Regions from separate parts of the Brucella sp. NBRC 12950 genome, predicted to be linked through region 2. Evidence: predicted binding sites of a transcription regulator. Region 2 holds the regulator's gene; the other holds the start of a gene.

Region 1 (7,540 bases), on a different contig from region 2:
AAACCGGACGGATCTCAACGCCGTGCGCTTGCGCATCGCGGACAATTTGCGCTGGTGCATAAAATCCCATCGGTTGCGCGTTTAAAAGTGCAGCGCAGAAAACGTCAGGATGCCAACATTTGATCCAGCTACTTGCGTAAGCGATCAATGCGAAGCTCGCCGCATGGCTTTCAGGAAAGCCGTATGAGCCAAAACCCTCAAGTTGCTTGAAAGTTTTTGTCGCAAAGTCACGCTCATAGCCGTTGGCCACCATGCCTTCGATCAGCTTTTCTCCGAATTTCGATACACCGCCAGTGTGCTTGAATGTCGCCATTGCGCGACGCAACATATCAGCTTCACCCGCCGAGAACCCCGCGCATTCAATCGCAACCCGCATGGCTTGTTCTTGAAATAAAGGCACGCCCAACGTCTTGCCCAGGACGGCCTCCAACTCAGGCCGCGGGTAGACAATCTCTTCTTTGCCTTCGCGACGCTTAAGATAGGGATGGACCATGTCCCCCTGGATCGGACCTGGCCGCACAATCGCGACTTCAATGACCAAATCATAGAAAGTACGCGGCTTCATGCGCGGTAACATTGCCATCTGGGCCCGGGATTCGATCTGAAACGTCCCGAGCGTATCGGCCCGTCTTATCATCGCGTAGGTACGAGGATCCTCGGAAGGAATAGAGGCGAGCTCGAGCCTGATGTCCTTGTATTGAGCAAGAAGATCGAATGCTCGACGCATGCAAGACAGCATGCCAAGCGCCAATACATCGACTTTCATGAACTTCAAAACATCAATGTCGTCCTTGTCCCACTCAATCACCGCGCGGTCTTCCATGGCTGCGGGTTCGATGGGGACAAGTTCATCAAGCCGGTCCCGGGTGAGCACGAACCCGCCAGGATGTTGGGAAAGATGACGCGGCGTGCCGACAAGCTGGTTTGAAAGTTCCAAGGCCAGCTGCAGACGACGGTCGCAAAGATTTAGATTTAGGCCTTCTGCGTGTCTCGCTTCAACACCCTCCGACCATCCCCAAACCTGCGATGAAAGTGATTTCGTTAAATCCTCCGGTAAGCCCAGCGCCTTACCGACATCCCGAAGTGCACCCTTTGCGCGATAGCGAATTACGGTTGAGCAAAGTGCTGCACGGTCCCGCCCGTAGGTTTCATAAATCCATTGGATGACTTCTTCGCGCCGTTCGTGCTCAAAATCGACGTCGATATCAGGCGGTTCCCGCCTTTCTTCTGAAACAAAGCGTTCAAACAACAGATCGTTGCGATCTGGATCGATGCCGGTAACGCCAAGAACATAGCAAACCGAACTATTTGCCGCCGAGCCTCTGCCCTGGCAAAGAATTCCTTTGGAGCGGGCGAAGCGAACAATCGAATTGACCGTCAGAAAATAAGGCGCGTAATCGAGTTTTTTAATCAATCGCAATTCGTGCAAAAGACTGCCTCGTACTTTTTCAGGCAGCCCCTCAGGATAACGCTCAGCTGCGCCCTCCCAAGTCAGTTTTTCGAGCGCTTGTAGTGGCGAAAGTTCAGGAAAAAGTCGCTCTTCAGGATATTGATACGTGAGTTCGTCGAGCGAAAACTTGCAGCGCTCGGTAATTTCCAATGTCTTCGCTAAAGCCTCCGGATAGCGAGAAAACAATCGGTGCATCTCTTCGGGAGGCTTAAGATAGCGGTCAGAAAAACGCTCGCGCCGATAGCCCAGTTCATCGACAGTGGTATTGTGACGAATAGCCGTAACCACATCCTGCATAAGTTGGCGCGAAGGTTCGTGAAACAAGACGTCATTGGTCACTACGGCCGAAACTTTTGCTGCGGCTGCGAGCGCTGCCAACTGCCACAGACGCAATTGGTCGTTGGGACGTCGCCGCAATGTGAGCGCCATATAAGCGCGGTCTTCAAAAATCTCATTTACGCGCCGTAAGCGCATCGCACATGTAGCGTCGGGTGCATCGGGTAGTAGAACCGCTATCAATCCCTCGCTATAGGCTTCAATATCAGCCCAATCGAGGTCGCATTTTCCTTTGCCCGCCCGCTTTTTTCCCAAAGAAAGAAGACGGGACAGCCGCGCGTAGGCTGCACGATCCATCGGATAAATCAAAAGTGACGTAGCATCTTTAAGGTCCAGCCTGCATCCCACAACCAGACGTATGCCTGTATCTTGTGCCGCGCGATGCGCGCGTACGATCCCCGCCAGCGAGTTGCGATCAACAATTCCTAGTGCCTTTATTCCCATCAACGCCGCCTGAGCGAATAACTCCTCGCAGCTGCTGGCACCGCGTAAAAAAGAAAAATGGCTGGTTGTCTGCAATTCGGCATATTGTATGGGGCTCATCCAAATATCCCATGCAAGAACCATGACTGACTACCGCTGTCACTTCGCTCCCCATCGCCTGAACGAAAGATCCAGTAGCGCTCCCCTGCTTCATCTTCTACGCGGAAATAATCCCGCACCGTCGCCATTTCTGCGTCTCTTTTCCACCATTCACCCCGAATGCGTTCAGGGCCGTCTGCATGACGTACCCGTCGTCGAACCCCACGCCAGGTAAACCACACAGGTGGATTGTCAGGCAGAAGCGCCATGGTTTCGATAGGCTCCGGTCGTGGCAAGAGGCGTGACGGCCGCGGCCAGTCATTTCTCCAGGTTGCTCCGGTTTCAGGAGCAAGCGGGGCTACTTTCGTCACAGAGCGCTCCGGGACATCGCTTTGCACTGGAGTGAAGCGGCAAAGGCGATTTTCGCCGACCCGATTTGCCAGCAAATCGACGAGATTGGCGATGTCATGTTGCGGCTCGTCGACCAGCGCAGCAATGCTTTGCTTGCCGTTGAGCGGTTCGACGATGACAGCCGCAAGCTCCATGATTTCGATCCCGAAACCGGGATCAATGGTTCCGATCTTATCCGAAAGAAGTCGTGTCAGTCGCTTCGCATCGCGGACAGGTTGCGCCATGCCGACACGAATAGCCTGTCGGCTGTTGTCGACACGATGCACCAATAGATCAAGGCGACGTGTGCCTAACCCTTTTTCTTCCAATATTTTGCAAAGGTCTGCTGCAAGTTTATCAATATAGCGGATAATCGTTTCGGCCGCACCGATTGGTTCAGCAAAGACCTTTCGCGCTTCTATGATTTCGTTAAGGCGCGTTGGTGCAATTGGTTCTGCTAGTTGACCCAAAGCTTGATCGATACGACGTGCAACCTCGGGACCAAAGCGAAGGGTCAATGGTGCCCGTGGGGTGCTTAGCAAATCACCGACGCTTTCAAACCCTAAGGCACGAAGGTCTGCAATTATCGGTGATTGCAAGCGCAAAGCTGCTATCGGCAATGGCGCAAGATAGGCTTGACCGCCGTCAACCGGAATGATTTTCGGCGATTGCGCGTCAAACCGCGCTGCGGCATGTGCAACTCCCCACGTGTCCGCAACAGCTCCTCGCGTTTGGATGCCGGACGCTGCGAAGCGATCAATAATTGCGTTGAGCATAGCGGCCTCCCCCCCCAAAAGATGGTCGGCTCCGGTCGTGTCGATGACCAATCCATCGGGTGGATCCGCCATGACGATAGGGGAAATACGCTGCAGCGCCCATTGTGCAAGCTTTTGCAGTCCTTCTGCATCAGCGCGCGGATTATCGTCAATGACAGATAGTCCAGGAACCAGCGCCTGAGCTTTGGTAAGCAGCATGCCAATACGCAATCCCAATGCCTCGGCTTGCCGGTCAAGGGCAGTGACAACACGGCGACGTCCATCGCGGCCGATAAGAACCAGCGGGGGTTCAACGCGAAGCGAAACGGCGCCCGAGTTCCTTCTCAGGCGATCCGTAGACCATCTGGGAAGGAAGAGCGATACGACCCTGTTCATCGCAAGCTTCCACTTCAAAATCGGCACTCTCGCCTGCGCGACAGCGAATAAGTTCAACAAGCCAGCGTGCACGGTCGAGCCCGGGAACCGGCAAAGGTGCGGAGGGGAGGGCGGAGACGCGCCAACGTGTGACACTGGCTGTTGGTTGTCCGAAATCTCCAGCTTCCGACTGCCGTCGCCAGCGGCGCAATGCAATCCCGATCGTTCCTCCATTTTCGGCGGCCAATTGCAGTCGACGTGACGCAGTCATCGACAGACGCGCAGTTTCTGCAACCACCGCACCAAGCCCACCATGACGCAGGCCTTCTTCAAAACATGAAAGAAGAGCCTTTTCGTCGCCCGCTTCAAGATGCACCATCCGGTCAGGATGAAGCCCAGCCTGGGCGATCGCTGGCATGAACAAATCGCTCCGCGTTACCAACCAAAGGATTTTACCCTTGGTTCGTGCTGCGATGCCGGCGGTAAAAAGTGCTGCCGCAGCCCCATCAACAGCACCATTGCCGCCGCCAGCCACCTCATGCAAATTTCCCAACGCCAATCCACCACCGGGCAATTTGGCGTCGATTTCCGCAAGGCCAAACGGCAAAACCTGACGCACACGACCTTGTCCGCCTTCAAGCCGCTCAATGCGTGTCCGCAATTCGGCGATAACAGGATTTGCGGCGATCTGAGGCATTCCAAATACGGCTCCCTTTCTGGGGTTTGCAGCGCCCGTTAAAGCTGATAAGTTCCCTATTTGTTCCGATTGTCAGCGTGAGTCAATCGGGTGTGTGAACTGAAAAATTCTTGGATCAGGTGGGGTTTGGATGAAACCTACAAACGATTCAAAGAGATATCAGCGAGCAGGGTAGTCAGGATTTTTTTCTTCTCAGATGGGGACAATGGCGGCTTATCTAGAAAAACTCAATGAGCGGCAGCGCCAGGCTGTCGAATACGGCGTCGGCCTCGCGGAGGGTCGCATTGGTGGCCCCTTGCTGGTAATTGCCGGTGCAGGATCTGGCAAAACCAATACCTTGGCCAATCGTGTTGCTCATCTGATTGTTAACGGTGCCGATCCTCGCCGGATTTTGCTGATGACGTTCTCGCGCAGAGCCGCCTCAGAAATGGGGCGGAGGGTCGAGCGTATTTGCCGGCAGGTTTTAGGCGATAATTCAGCCATTATGACGGATGCATTGGCCTGGGCTGGGACGTTCCATGGTATCGGCGCGCGGCTACTGCGTATTTATGCCGAGCAAATCGGCCTGAATGTGGATTTTACTATCCATGACCGTGAAGATAGCGCCGATCTCATGAACCTCATTCGTCATGAGCTCGGGTTCTCTAAAACCGAAAGCCGCTTTCCGACCAAGGGAACTTGTCTTGCGATCTATTCGCGTACAGTCAATGCGGAATGTGCCCTTAGCGAAGTTCTGAAGTCAGCCTATCCCTGGGTCATCGGCTGGGAAGAGGAACTGAAAAAGCTCTTTGCAGCCTATGTTGAGGCAAAGCAGGCCCAAAACGTACTCGATTATGACGACCTGCTTTTATATTGGGCTCAGATGGTGTCAGACCCGGAATTAGCGGACGACATCGGTGGACGCTTCGATCATATTCTCGTCGACGAATATCAAGATACCAATCGTCTGCAGGCGTCGATTCTATTGTCGTTGAAGCCGGGTGGCCGCGGATTGACCGTTGTTGGCGACGATGCGCAGTCGATCTATTCGTTCCGGGCAGCGACAGTGCGCAATATTCTTGATTTTCCGAACCAGTTTTCCCCCACACCTGCAGACGTCATCACGCTTGATCGGAATTATCGCTCGACCCAGCCCATCCTTGCTGCAGCCAACGGAGTTATTGATCTGGCGCGTGAGCGGTTTACCAAAAACCTTTGGACGGATCGTCAGTCTGAACAGCGGCCGCTACTCGTCACCGTAAAAGACGAAACAGAGCAAGCAAATTATGTCGTAGAGCAGGTGCTTGCCAATCGTGAGGTGGGCATCAGCCTTAAACAACAGGCTGTGTTGTTTCGGACCTCAAGTCATAGCGGTGCACTGGAAGTCGAACTCACACGCCGCAATATTCCCTTCGTGAAATTTGGCGGACTGAAATTTCTCGACAGTGCGCATGTGAAAGATTTGCTCGCAACAATCCGTTTCGCTCAAAATCCGCGTGATCGAGTTGCAGGTTTTCGCCTCCTTCAGATGCTGCCCGGAATAGGCCCCCAGACCGCCGCCCGAATTCTTGACACGATAGCCGATGATCCTGAACCGCTCATGTCGCTTGCGGAAATTCCCCCGCCGCCAAAAACATCACAGGATTGGCCTGCCTTTGTAACTTTAATGTCGAGTTTACGAAAAGCAGAAGGCGGGTGGCCGGGCGAGGTCGCTTTGGCGCGAACGTGGTATGAACCACATCTTGATCGCATTCACGAGGATGCAGATACAAGGAAGGCTGATCTTTTACAGCTCGAACAGATCGCAGGGGGATATCCGAACCGAGAGCGTTTCCTGACCGAGTTAACGCTTGATCCGCCGGATGCGACCAGCGACCAAGCAGGCGTTCCTCTTCTTGATGAAGATTATTTGATCCTCTCGACCATTCATTCCTCAAAAGGCCAGGAATGGCGTTCGGTGTTTATGCTCAATGTTGTGGATGGATGCATTCCGTCTGATTTGGGCGCGGGAACCACAGCTGAACTTGAGGAGGAGCGGCGTCTGCTCTATGTCGGCATGACACGTGCGCGCGATAACCTCTCGCTCATCACGCCACAGCGTTTCTTCACTTATGGGCAGAACGCTCAGGGAGATCGTCACGTTTACGCTTCAAGAACCCGCTTTATTCCAGCTTTCCTGCTTCAATATTTTGAAGCGACGAGTTGGCCGAAAGTTTCTCACTCAGCCGGGGAACGCAGCGCTCGACAAGTCAGAATAGATGTCGGTGCCAGAATGCGCAGCATGTGGAAATAGTACCAATATCCTGTCCTGCAAGCTTTTCTTTCGCACGATGAAGGCGAGAAACCAGCGGGACAGGATATCGAAAGCGCTGCACGCCCCTTAAGGGTTTTCGCTTATAGATGCGATCACCGTTTTGCGTTCGCTGCTACCAGTCCGTGTTGTCGGGAATAATCCACGTATCGCATTCAACACATTCACGGCAAAGACCACAGCTGTCTAAATCGAACGCATTTGCTGGTCGCTTCTCCTGACAGCAATCACAAATCATCATTGTCGGGCGAGCCGATTCCGGCGGAAGTATCTCAATGCGCATAGTTTCATCGTCAGTTATGGCGAAGACGGTCATTGCGTTCTCACTTGGTGTTCTTTCGAATATTTTCTCAAAGATAAGAGAACATCAAGCTACTTTCCAGTCTCCAGGAAACTCACCCAAGCCTGGACAAAACGCTTTCATCGAACCAGAACGAACTGAAAGTTCGAGGCCGGCGTTGCTCCGCTCTATGGCCAGAGAGCCCTCAGAATACAATTTTCACTGCAAAAGCTTTGCCTTCATGGCTTCTCCAACAATTGTAAGCTGGAGAATGGGCGCACCACGAAGGACGTTTTCCTCGACAAGGTCGAGTTGCTCCAACCGGTTGATCACCCGGTTTGAAAGGCGCTGATCGCCCACGAGCCAACCAGTTCCGATTTTCTTTTGGTGACGAAAGAATGCGATGGCGCGGAGCGCGTTTTGCTGCGAGCGGGTTAAGCTACGT
Region 2 (7,540 bases):
GGCACCCGAACGATTTTCAATCTGCTCGGTCCGCTTTCAAACCCGGCAAGCGTCAAGCGCCAGCTGGTTGGCGTGTTCTCGGCAGAATGGGTTGAGCCTCTGGCTCAGGTTCTCAAAGAACTGGGCTCTGAAACCGCCTGGGTGGTCTATGGCGATGGTCTCGATGAGATGACCACGGCAGGAACCACAAAGGTTGCAGCACTTGAAAACGGCACTATTCGTACTTTTGAGATTACACCGGAAGACGTTGGCCTTCGTCGGGTCGATATGTCGGAGCTCAAGGGTGGAGAGGCCGAAGTTAACGCAAAAGCGCTGCTTGGTGTTCTTGAAGGTGCACAGAACGCATATCGCGATATTGTGCTCTTGAACTCTGCCGCAGCTCTGGTGATTTCCGGCAAGGCGAAAGACCTGAAGGACGGCATTGCTCTTGCAGCGCAGTCCATCGACAGCGGAGCAGCTTTGGCCGTTCTGCAAAAGGTCATTGCTGTGTCAAACGATAACCCGCTCTGACGGAGAGGATCAAACCATGTCCACCGACATTTTGCGGAAAATCGAAGCTTACAAGCGCGAGGAAATCGCTGCTGCCAAGGCTCGTCTTCCACTCGAAGAAGTGAAGGCGCAGGCCAAGGATCAGCCTGCAACACGCGGTTTTCTCAAGGCACTGGAAGCCAAGCGCGCAGCCAACAAGTTCGCGCTCATTGCTGAAATCAAGAAGGCGAGCCCTTCCAAAGGCCTTATCCGCCCTGATTTTGATCCGCCAGCGCTGGCCAAGGCTTATGAAGACGGCGGCGCGGCCTGCCTGTCCGTTCTCACAGATGCGCCATCTTTTCAGGGCGCACCGGAATTTCTGACAGCGGCACGCAATGCCTGCTCGCTGCCCGCCTTGCGCAAGGATTTCCTTTTCGACACCTATCAGGTCTATGAAGCGCGCAGCTGGGGTGCAGATTGTATCCTCATCATTCTGGCAAGCGTCGATGATGATCTGGCCAAAGCGCTCGAAGAAACCGCTTTCGAACTCGGTATGGATGCTCTCATTGAAGTCCATGACGAAGAAGAAACCGAACGCGCGCTGAAGCTTTCATCGCGTCTTGTTGGCGTTAATAATCGCAATCTGCGCACGTTTGAAGTCGATCTTGCTGTTTCCGAACGCCTCGCAAAGATGGTGCCTTCGGACCGTCTTCTGGTCGGCGAAAGCGGCATCTTCACCCATGATGATTGCCTGCGTCTTGAAAAGTCGGATATCGGAACATTCCTCATCGGCGAAAGCCTGATGCGCCAGGATGACGTTGCTCAGGCGACCCGCGAACTTCTGACCGGCAAGGTGTAAGCCATGACAGCCAAACTCACCCATATCGACCAGACTGGCGCCGCCCATATGGTCAATGTCGGCGATAAGGCTGAGACTGAACGCCAGGCAACGGCTGAAGGTGCAGTCAAAATGAAGCCAGAAACTCTGGCTCTCATTCTGGAAGGCAATGCCGCCAAAGGCGACGTTATCGGTGCTGCCCGCCTGGCAGGCATTATGGCTGCGAAGAAGACTGCTGATCTCATTCCGCTTTGCCACCCATTGATGCTGACAAAGGTCTCGGTGGAAATCGAACCGGATCAATCACTTCCCGGCCTACGCGTCTCTGCGACTGCGAAGCTGAAAGGCCGCACAGGGGTTGAGATGGAAGCGCTGACTGCCGTATCAGTCACCTGCCTGACCATCTATGACATGGCAAAGGCCGTTGATCGCCACATGGAAATTACCGATATTCGCGTTTCCGCAAAAAGTGGTGGCAAATCAGGCGACTGGACAGCCTGATTTTCAAACGAACTTGCGGCAAATCAATTCATGGCCGCAGTTAATCTGCTTTAAGCAGCGAAGCATTTCCAGCATGAGCATTTAGCAGCCTGTGTGAGATAATGCGCAGAACAAGCGAAATAACGAGATTATTTTCTACGAGAGGAAGCCAATGTCCCTTCTCCCGGTCGATGAAGCCCTTGCACGTATCCTGAGCTCGGCAGAGCCACACGGTTCTGAGCAGGTTCCTTTGACTTCAGCCGGTGGACGCGTCGTTGCTGAACCTGTGAAGGCTCACCTTCTGCAACCTCCCTTTGATTGCTCTGCCATGGATGGCTATGCGCTGATCTCACCTGAAAATATCAGCTATCCGCTTGAACTCACCGTAATTGGCGAATCAGCAGCCGGTAAGCGTTTCGATGGGCAGCTGGGCGAACGTCAGGCGGTCCGCATTTTCACCGGCGCACCAATGCCAGCAGGCGCTGATAGCATCGTTATCCAGGAAGACACGGAGCGCTCCGGCGACAAGCTGACGATCCGGCAAGGTCTCGATAAAGGCCGCCACATTCGTCGTGCAGGTCTCGATTTTGCACCGGCCAATGTTGTTCTTCCAGTTGGAAAAGCACTCGACGCCCCGGCACTTTCCCTTGCTGCGGCCAGCGGCAACGCAGCCATCTCGGTTTTCAAACAACCCCGCATTGCAATACTCGCGACAGGAGACGAGCTCGTACCGCCCGGTACGGCTCCCGGCCAGGACCAGATTGTCGCCTCCAACAGCGTCGGCATCGCCGAAATCGTTCGCCGCGCAGGCGGCAGGCCTGAAGATATGGGCATCATCATCGACGACCCTGCGAAGATCGAATCCGCAATTAGTGCCGTTCTCGAAGATGGCATCGATGTTCTTGTGACGATTGGCGGCGCGTCGGTTGGAGATCGCGATTACGTTCACGGGGCTTTACAGAATTGCGGCGTCGATCTAGACTTCTGGAAGATCGCCATGCGCCCGGGTAAACCGCTGATGTATGGCCGCAAGACGGTTTCGGGTAAAACCGTGCATGTCATCGGCCTGCCGGGTAATCCGGTTTCAAGTCTCGTCTGCAGTCTCGTATTTCTGCGCCCATTGGTGGCAAAGCTATCGGGCACTGACTTAACTGCAGATATTCGTCCCGCGAAATTGGGTCAGCCAATGAATGCAAACGATCATCGTAGGGACTTTGTTCGTGCGACGGTAGAAAAGGCAATCGACGGCACATTGATTGTAAAGCCATTTCCAGTTCAGGATTCTTCGATGCTTTCTGCTCTTGTGCGTTCCAATGCACTACTGATCAGAGAAGAAAATGCGCCAGCTGCAGCGCTTGGAGATCCTTGCACAATATTGATGCTGTAACGAACGGCATCAATTCCCGCCCTCATTAATCATTTTAAAACCATTGCAGAACAAGACTGGAACATATAGTGTTCGTTCTGGTTTTGTTTTTATTTGATTCTGGTTTGGAGGGTGTAGCGCATGTTGACCCGTAAGCAGCACGAGCTTCTGCTGTTCATTCATGAACGTCTTAAAGAGACGGGCATCCCTCCGTCTTTTGACGAGATGAAAGAGGCTCTCGATCTAGCCTCGAAATCGGGCATTCATCGCCTCATCACGGCATTGGAAGAACGTGGCTTTATCCGCAGACTTCCTAACAGAGCACGCGCTCTGGAAGTCCTGCGGTTGCCAGATTCGATAGCACCGGGCTTGAACTCGCAAAAGAAGTTCGCTCCGAGCGTCATCGAAGGAAGCCTTGGTAAAGCTCCCCCTCCTCCACCGGCGCGCCCTGCTCCGGTCATGGCGGACAATGATTCCTCAACAATGGTTTCTGTGCCTATGATGGGACGCATCGCTGCCGGTGTGCCGATCTCGGCTATCCAGAATCAGACACATTCACTGAGCCTTCCTCCGGAAATGCTGGGTGCCGGTGAACACTACGCTTTGGAAGTCAAAGGCGATTCGATGATCGACGCCGGTATTTTCGACGGCGATACAGTCATCATTAAACGTGGTGATACAGCCAATCCGGGCGAAATTGTCGTCGCACTGGTGGACGACGAAGAAGCGACATTGAAGCGTTTTCGCCGCAAAGGTGCTTCCATCGCATTGGAAGCAGCAAACCCGGCTTACGAAACCCGCATCTTCGGACCTGATCGCGTGCGCGTTCAGGGCAAGCTTATCGGTCTGATCCGACGCTATTAAATGTTACACATAACCGCTGCACTTCCGTGAGATATGTGGCGGTTAATGTTCATAGTATTTCCGGCAAAAGTGCGAAGCGTCTCCGCAGGGAAATCAGTTCGCCGGACTGATTTCTTTTTCTGCTGCGATGCGTCGGATAATGCGTAAAGACAATCAATTTCAGCGGTTCCAACGATTCATTCTTAGCTGGAATGGCTGTAAGTCTGCCAGAAAACCATGAACTAGAGTGGCTCTGATTTATCTGTAAAAGCTGGAGCCGCTTCGAGCTTGGAGTTCTTTTCAGAGCCAGCCTTCTTTTGATATTCGCGCTCAGCTAGCCCCCGCGCTGCTCGCGAATAAAGACGATGAAGGTGCCAAGGCCTCGCGGGCGCATCAATGGCAAAGCTCAGATCATCTGCATAGCCGGCTAATTTACGAGGTTTTGCCGGTTCGAATCGGTAGATCTTATCTTCGTTGTCGACTTCATGGACAGCCGAAACTGTTGCAGCTTCGCCTTTCGAGGGCTTTTTCTGCCCCAACCTGAGTTCAAGCGTTCCTTTTAAGGCAAGCTCTTTTCGATCCACCACGAGCACATCAGGGCGCTCGCAGCTCAGATTTTTGCCTGCTATCGCAAGAACGACGATGTCGCCAATATTGCAGGCGATGTCCTTCATTTCCTCCTGCGCGGTATAAGCAAACATCCGCCCGTCCCGCAAAGGGATCGTACACAGTCCCTCTTCGCAGACAAACGCATCAGTGGCGGATACCAGCTTCTGCTTTTTTATAATCTGCGGCGGAATAAACGTTTCGATCAAATAGGCTGTCTGCCAGTTTTGACCTGTGAATTTTGGCGGTCTGCTGCGATTGGCTGCGAATTTACCATCAGGCAAGCGCACGGCCACAAATTTTGCATCCTCGCTAACGAGAATATCCGGCAATGGCGTTCGTATAAAAACGACAAGCCCGGCAATGACAAAAGGTAAAGCCAGCCATCGCAACCGGGTCGTGGAAACAACCGCGATAACAAGCGCTACAGTCCAGAGGATAAGCGTGCTTGCAGGCATGACGCCGGGATTACCGTCAGGAGAAAAGCTAGCGACCAGACTTGCAATATGCCTGACCAATAGGACACCAAATCCCATGATCTGTAGTGGCAGCCAATCAAGCTGCAATGGCATCATCACCAAGCTCAGCACTGCAAAGGGCATCACAAGGATCGAGATAACCGGCAAGGCCAATACGTTTCCGACAAGGCCTAAGGGTGCGGTGTTGTTGAAATGATAGGCGGCGAATATTCCGCTCGCTATACCGGCAACAATCGATGTTGCTCCTGTCGCCACCGCAGGAATGAGCATTTTTGATACGAACCCGCGTGGGTTAGAACGTCGATTTTCATTGGCCGTTTGATTACGTGCTTTCCTGTCGCTCCACCATGCAAATGCAGCAATCAATCCCGCAGTCGCCGAAAAAGACATCTGAAAACTCGGACCAAGAATTTCATGCGGAGAAATTGCAATCATCGCGACAGACGCAATCGCCAAATTGCGCATACTGATGGCAGCACGGTCATCCAGCAATGCGCAGAGCATCACGACAATCATGACGTAACTGCGCTGTGCTGCAACATCCGCACCCGACATGGCGAGATAAAATGTGCAGCTTAGAAGCGAGAGAAAAGCCGCAAACTTTTTGACCGGATATCGGGCGCTAAACCCCGGCATCAGAGCAAACAGCGATCTCAACGACATCATCACAACGCCAGCGGCCAGCACCATATGCAGGCCGGAAATTGACAGGATATGCGCCAGACCTGCCTTGCGCAGATCCTCATTCGTTTCTTCGCTGATCCCTGCTCGCTCACCCGCTATGAGCGCAGCGGCAACACTGCCATCCTCACCAGAGAGCACTTCCGCAATACGTTCGGAAACATGCACGCGTAACTGAGCAATGGAACTCGCAATTTTTGCCGTCATGTCGGTCGGTCCTGGCACATCGGCAATCTTTGGTGTTCCAAGAAAGAAACCGTTGGCACCGATACCGCCGAAATAGGCATGGAAGGCAAAATCGTAATTCCCCGGCCGCACAGGTCCCGAAGGCACCCTCAGGCGCGCAAAGCCGGTTAGCCCGCTACCAATAGTCGTCTTGGCCGGTATGTCGCGTGCAGTAATGCGGATGCGGTGCGGTGCGTAGCGAAGTTTCGGCCTTTGCGTTTCAAGCAGATCAAGCGTCACACGCCAACTGCCATTGTCGCGATATTCGAGACCAGCCACTCCGCCGGTAACGTGCGTTGCAACCTCTGAACCCAACAATTGCGTGCTTTGTCGTTCAGTCTCAAATTTCCCCGCTATCATGCCAAGCTGCAGAGCCACGACGAGCGTCAGCAATTGCGATAGCAAGAAGCGTTTGCGCACAAAAAAACGCAATATAAAGACCGCTGTCACGATCGAAAGGAGCGGCACCCAGTCAGGCTCGAAAGAAAGCGTGAAATAGACAACTGCTCCCACACCCATCATCACGGGAAACAGAAGGAAGAATATCCCGCGCCCCACTTCCCGACTCAGCGCTCTGCTTAAGTTCAACCACGCGGCGTCTAGTAGAACGCGCGCGCGTTCAGAAGGCGTTAGAACTCGCTCTGGCAGGGCAATAGGATAAATTTTTTCGTGTTCATCCGGAGCCCACGGAGCGGGCATCAAAGCGCGAGCCAAACCATCTGGCATGTCTTTGACAAATGTCCGTTCGCTGATCTCCTGTGCTTCCCTTGTGCCCGTCATGCCCCCGCCTGACTGCAAAAGTGCTCCCCGCTAACCTAAAGAAGAATACCGGATCGGTGCGAAAGGGACGTCAAGCCCTTGCGCGCTGTGCTACCTATGCTACATGAACGCCAGCCAAAATCGAGAGGGTTCGCGTCGAGAACCCCGATTGCCTGTAGAACACAATCAAACGGGCACTATATACTCTAATTCTGCCTCGCCCTCGGCGTCCTGCCGCAGTCCCGCGAGGCTCTGACACAGTGGAGCTGTCATGTCGAAACCGGTCGTCACCCGTTTTGCCCCTTCGCCCACGGGTTATCTGCATATTGGCGGAGCTCGCACGGCTCTTTTTAACTGGCTTTACGCAAAGCACACCGGCGGCAAGATGCTGCTGCGCATCGAAGATACCGATCGCGAACGCTCCACCGATGCAGCCACAGCCGCAATTCTGGACGGCCTGAACTGGCTTGGTCTTGATTGGGATGGCGATGCAATTTCTCAGTTTGAGCGCGCTCCACGTCACCGTGAAGTGGCCGAAGAACTGGTTGCAGATGGCAAAGCCTATTATTGCTATGCAACGCCGGAAGAGCTCGAAGAAATGCGCGAAAAGGCACGCGCTGAAGGTCGTCCGCCGCGCTATGATGGCCGCTGGCGTGACCGCGATCCTTCGGAGGCACCTGCAGGCGTAAAGCCCGTTATTAGAATCAAGGCACCACGCGAAGGTGAAACCCTTGTACGCGATGCTGTTCAGGGCGATGTTCGCTTCCCGAACAAAGACCTTGATGATTTCATCAT

The links. The regulator LexA, encoded in region 2, represses DNA repair genes until DNA is damaged. The targets are predictions, from matches to a motif close to TGTTCNNNNTGTGTTCNG.
Region 1: the regulator LexA is predicted to act here: its motif matches at 4,576-4,593, upstream of QSJ70_RS21880 (ImuA family protein).

What each region holds. Positions count from the first base shown of each region.
Region 1 covers NZ_BSQC01000015.1:515-8,054, reverse strand. Annotated here, with positions in the region: gene QSJ70_RS21890 (error-prone DNA polymerase) at 1-2,329, opposite strand, end outside; gene QSJ70_RS21885 (DUF6504 family protein) at 2,326-3,849, opposite strand; gene QSJ70_RS21880 (ImuA family protein) at 3,764-4,525, opposite strand; gene QSJ70_RS21875 (ATP-dependent helicase) at 4,731-6,797, shown strand; gene QSJ70_RS21870 (hypothetical protein) at 7,315-7,540, opposite strand, start outside.
Region 2 covers NZ_BSQC01000001.1:528,863-536,402, reverse strand. Annotated here, with positions in the region: gene trpD (anthranilate phosphoribosyltransferase) at 1-510, shown strand, start outside; gene trpC (indole-3-glycerol phosphate synthase TrpC) at 527-1,327, shown strand; gene moaC (cyclic pyranopterin monophosphate synthase MoaC) at 1,331-1,807, shown strand; gene QSJ70_RS02595 (molybdopterin molybdotransferase MoeA) at 1,959-3,173, shown strand; gene lexA (transcriptional repressor LexA) at 3,294-4,016, shown strand; gene QSJ70_RS02585 (ComEC/Rec2 family competence protein) at 4,238-6,766, opposite strand; gene gltX (glutamate--tRNA ligase) at 7,017-7,540, shown strand, end outside.